Regions from separate parts of the Acinetobacter sp. ANC 3882 genome, predicted to be linked through region 1. Evidence: predicted binding sites of a transcription regulator. Region 1 holds the regulator's gene; the other holds the start of a gene.

Region 1 (2,415 bases):
AAAGGCCTCTCTTTGACTGAGCGTAAAGAAGCACGTCGTGAGAAATTGATTGAAGCAGGTATTGCAACCTACGGCACGCATGGCTTTTTCTCTGTGACGGTGAAAGACGTCTGTAATGAAGCCAAGCTGACTGAACGCTACTTTTATGAATCTTTTAAGAAAAGCGAGGAATTATTCCAAACTGTATTCTTAAAAATGATTGAAAAAATGCAAACCTGCTTAACCCAAGCCGTTCTGATGGCCGCGCCTGAACCCAAAAATATGGTGACCGCAGGTTTGTCGGCTTTGTTGAGTGCGATTAAAGACGATCCACGTATGGCGCGAATTATTTATATCGATGCAATGCTGGTTCAAGACCTGCATAATCAAGCCACCATTCAAGAAACCTTGACCCAATTTGATCGTATTATTCAAGGCTTTGTAATGATCACCATGCCCAATGCGCCACAAAGTACAGAAGAAGTTTCCCTGATGGCGACAGGCTTAAATGGCTATGTGACACATATTATTATCCGTTGGGTCTCAGAAGGCTTCAAACAGCCCTTAGAAGATGTTTTATCAGCCTGCTGTGCCGTCTTTTTGTCATTTATCCAAACGACATCGCAAAAAAATTAAAATCGTTTTACAGTTTTGTGACAAACAAAGCTGTTAAACTACAATTCAGTTAAGCAAATGAATTCATTTGCTTTCTTGATAAAAAATTTGTCATCATTTGGTCACTGCTCTGCCCCACAATTGTCACAATTTATTGCTAAATTCGACTTTATTAACTCTTTTGCAATGATATTGTCATAATTAATCTTTGTAATAAGCCTGTCATAACAACAAAACGGTTAAACCGTTACGGAATTTAAGGGTATTGCGCTGTGAAAGATGACTATATTTTAATTGTTGATGATGAGCTACCGATCCGCGAAATGATCCATACCTCTTTGGATATGGCAGGCTTCCAATGTTTACAAGCAGAGGATGCCAAACAAGCGCATCAGATTATTGTCGACCAGCGTCCTGCTCTTATTTTGCTGGATTGGATGCTTCCAGGTGGTGTGAGTGGTGTAGACTTATGCCGTCGCCTCAAACGTGATGAAAACTTGGCAGAAATTCCTGTCATTATGCTGACAGCCCGTGGCGAAGAAGACCATAAAGTACAGGGTCTTGATGCCGGTGCAGATGATTACATGACCAAGCCATTTTCAACCCGTGAACTGGTGTCTCGTATCAAAGCCGTTTTACGTCGTGCCAATGCACTTAGCGGTGAAAAAGTGATTGATGCCAATGGTTTAATGCTTGATCCTGTCAGTCAGCGTGTCAGCTTTGGCAACAGTATTTTAGAGATGGGTCCAACTGAATATCGTTTACTGGCCTTCTTTATGACTCACCCAGAACGTGCCTATACACGTGCTCAATTACTGGACCAAGTATGGGGTGGCAATGTCTATATCGAAGACCGTACCATTGACGTACACATCCGTCGTTTACGCAAAGTGTTAGAGCCATTTGGTGTCGATCGTTTTGTACAAACCGTTCGTGGCACAGGTTATCGTTTCTCGACACGAGCAGATTTAGCAGTAGGTTAAAAATCCTTTATGTATGAACCTTATCCCGTCCCTGAACTGGCACGTGAACACCAACGTTTTCGCTACAGCAGTTTATGGACCTTTGCAAAACAAGATTTAAGACTGTTACTTTTTTTCTTATTGATTGCAAGCTTAGTCGGATTTGGGGTTGGATACTTCTGGAGCTGTATATTTGTTGCCTTTGTGCTGTTTTTCTTGCTACAGCTCCGCTCGCTTTATCTGGTCAATGAATGGATTTCAAACCGCCCTTATGATGTCCCACCGAATTTAAACGGGATTTGGGGCGCGTTGCTGTTCAATGTCTACCGTGCGCAACGTCAGGAACGTATTGTTCAAGCCGAAATGGTTGGCTTGATTGACCGTGCACAATCCTCTTTGGTGGCGCTGGCGGAAGCCGTTGTTTTAATTGATGATCAACATCAAATCGAATGGTGGAATCCTGCAGCCGAGAAACTGTTAGGCATAAGCCCCTTGGATCGTGGCCGCAATTTACTTTCAATTTTGCGCCAACCCAGTTTTATCGAATATTTTAACCATAGCGATCAATCGCCAGATGGCATCCGTCTACAAGCCCAGATGGATGAAGAACGTTATGTACAAGTCAAACTTACCCGTTTTGGTGGTGAAAGCCGTTTGCTCGTAGCCTATGATACCACTCGCGTACATAACCTCGAACAAATGCGTAAAGACTTTGTCGATAATATTTCCCATGAGCTACGCACCCCACTCACCGTACTCAGCGGCTATATCGAAACCTTTATTGATCAAGATGATATTACCCCGCGTTGGAAACGTGCATTCACGCAAATGCAGTCACAAACCAAGCGTATGAATGCTT
Region 2 (2,415 bases), on a different contig from region 1:
TTCTTATCATCTTTTACCAACCAATCACGTTTTTGTTGACCTACAACACCGTAGAAACGTGTTTGTTTGTTGATTTGATAGTCAGCGCCTACACCGTAAAGGTCTTGTTTACGATCATCACGACCATTCACTTCAGTTGTTGCAGAAATATATTCTGCTTTTAACTTGATTGGCGTTGATGGAATAACATATGCAGCTGTTACACCATACGCATCTTCTTGTAAACCTTTATAAGAAGTCACGACTGCTGGAGTGCCACTTGTCGTTACTACAGTGTCATCAGTTGGTTGAGTTGTTTGCCATAATGCACCAAATACTAAACCATCAACACCAGCAGGTGTTAAGTCTAATGAGCCGGTCACACGAATTGCATCTGAGTAAATATTTCCACCTAATTCGCTGTTATAAGCATTGTATTTAGATGCAACGCCAAAGTTACCAGCAACAGCAGCAGCTAAACCATAGTCTTTGTTTTCATATGTGATCGAGGTTGAAACGCCATCACCAAAGCTGTCACGGCTACCTTTCTGACCTTTTGCATTATTCGTTACAGTAGACGATTCTTCACCTTGTTGGAACATGATGTTGAATGCTAAACCACCTAGTAATTTTTTATCAGTTTCAAAACCAATCACATTCTTTAAGCGATCTTCACCAGCTAATACAGCTGTCATATCTAGCTCGTTGTGGTCGTTAAAAATATCTTGGTTGTTACCAGCAGCATTTTTAAAGTAAGAATCGAATTGACCAACTTTTAAAGTACCGATTCCATCAGATTTAATACCTACATAGCGGTTACGGTTACTGAATACATCGCCATCACCATCTGCACTAATTTGCCATTCAATCAAGTAAACTGCAGAAAGGTTATCCGTCAGTTTTTCTTCGCCTTTCACCCCAATACGAGAAGCGTTTGAATTTACTTTTGTTACGCTTTCATCTTTAAAGCCATTTTTATCAATTTGATCCAAAGTCACATTGAGCTTACCATACAATGTTGGTGCTGCTTGCGCTGCATTCATGGCTAAAGTTGCTACAGTAGCAGCAAGAAGCAATTTTTTCATTGAGATTTCTCCAAAACACTTTTTGTAAATGGCTGATGCCTTAGTTACTGTTATGAGCTTGCTTATGTACATAAAGTTACATAGCTCACTGACTTGTATGCAGTATCGGTAAACTTTGTGACAGAGAAGTGAAAGATAAATGACAGTTTGATGACGATTCATATTTAGTAATAATTATATTTCTTATTATTTTTCATTTAATTAGAAAACAAAAAAACGGAGTAAAAACTCCGTCTTTTTAAAAATCAAAAACTAGAGTACAGCTTTGATTTTTTCAGCTAAAGCTTGAATCTTTTCTTGATCACCCATTTTCGCCGCATGGCGACCAAGTTCATGTACTGAACTTGGAATCAAATGAAAGTGTACATGAGGTACCGTTTGTCCAGCAGCTGCACCAGACAACTGCATTAAAACAATCCCTTTAGCATCTAAAGCTGTTTCCATTGCTTTTGCAATTTTTTGAACAATTTGGATGGTATATGCTGCTGCATCAGCAGATAGATCCAACAAGGTCACAGCAGGTGTTTTAGGAATTACTAAAGCATGACCATCTGCTTGGGGCATAATATCCATAAAAGCGAGAACTTGATCATCTTCGTAGATTTTGATCGCAGGTAATTCGCCGCGTAGGATGCGTGCAAAAATATTTTGGTCATCGTATGCCATGATTCATCCTTTAAATAGGGCGTAAGCTTTAAATTGGTGAAATGCTCAGAGTGATACGGAGCATCAAACTCCGTAAGAGGCTTGATTATTTGCAGTTCAGCTCTTTTTGGCGAGCTTTGATTTCATCAAGACGTTGCTGTTCTTTGTCTGAGAATTTTGGTTTAGTGGTATGGCAGTTTTCATTACCAAACTTTGCTTTAGCATCTGCATCTTTGAAGCAAAAGCCCTTAGAAGCATAGATCAGGTTATAATCGTCCTGTAATTTTTTACATTCTTGTTCTGGTGCTGCAGCTTGTACGCTAAAACCTGTCAGGGTAACTAAACCGGCGAAAACTGCAACCATTAACTTATTCATGAGGTGTTCCTCTAATCAAAAAAGTATAAATCAAAGCTGTATGGAATCTATTCATATGGCACTTGATTGCTACGTATATACCAATATAAGGTTAATTAATAAAATTTCAATGAAACTATATAGTACGAGTGTAATTTTACTCCATAATTTATCCATATAATACAGAAAAACCTTATATATCAATAGCTTTATTATAATTCTTTATAAAACAGATAATTATAAGGATTAATCTTTTTAATAATTTTATTTGGTTTCATGATATTTCACTCTGTTACGGTTTATTTAACCTGATTTGCTAAACAACTCAAGACATTAATTTTGTGAACTCTG

Evidence for each region. The regulator PhoB, encoded in region 1, activates phosphate uptake and scavenging genes when phosphate is short. The targets are predictions, from matches to a motif close to TGTCATNAANCTGTCATAA.
Region 2: MMO42_RS01920 (porin) is a predicted target of PhoB. The motif match lies at 1,202-1,220, and genes of this name have one in related genera.

What each region holds. Positions count from the first base shown of each region.
Region 1 is NZ_JAKZGB010000002.1:78,914-81,328, reverse strand. It holds gene MMO42_RS05515 (TetR/AcrR family transcriptional regulator) at 1-615, shown strand, start outside; gene phoB (phosphate regulon transcriptional regulator PhoB) at 867-1,577, shown strand; gene phoR (phosphate regulon sensor histidine kinase PhoR) at 1,587-2,415, shown strand, end outside.
Region 2 is NZ_JAKZGB010000001.1:363,379-365,793, reverse strand. It holds gene MMO42_RS01920 (porin) at 1-1,064, opposite strand, end outside; gene MMO42_RS01915 (HIT family protein) at 1,317-1,730, opposite strand; gene MMO42_RS01910 (YARHG domain-containing protein) at 1,816-2,085, opposite strand.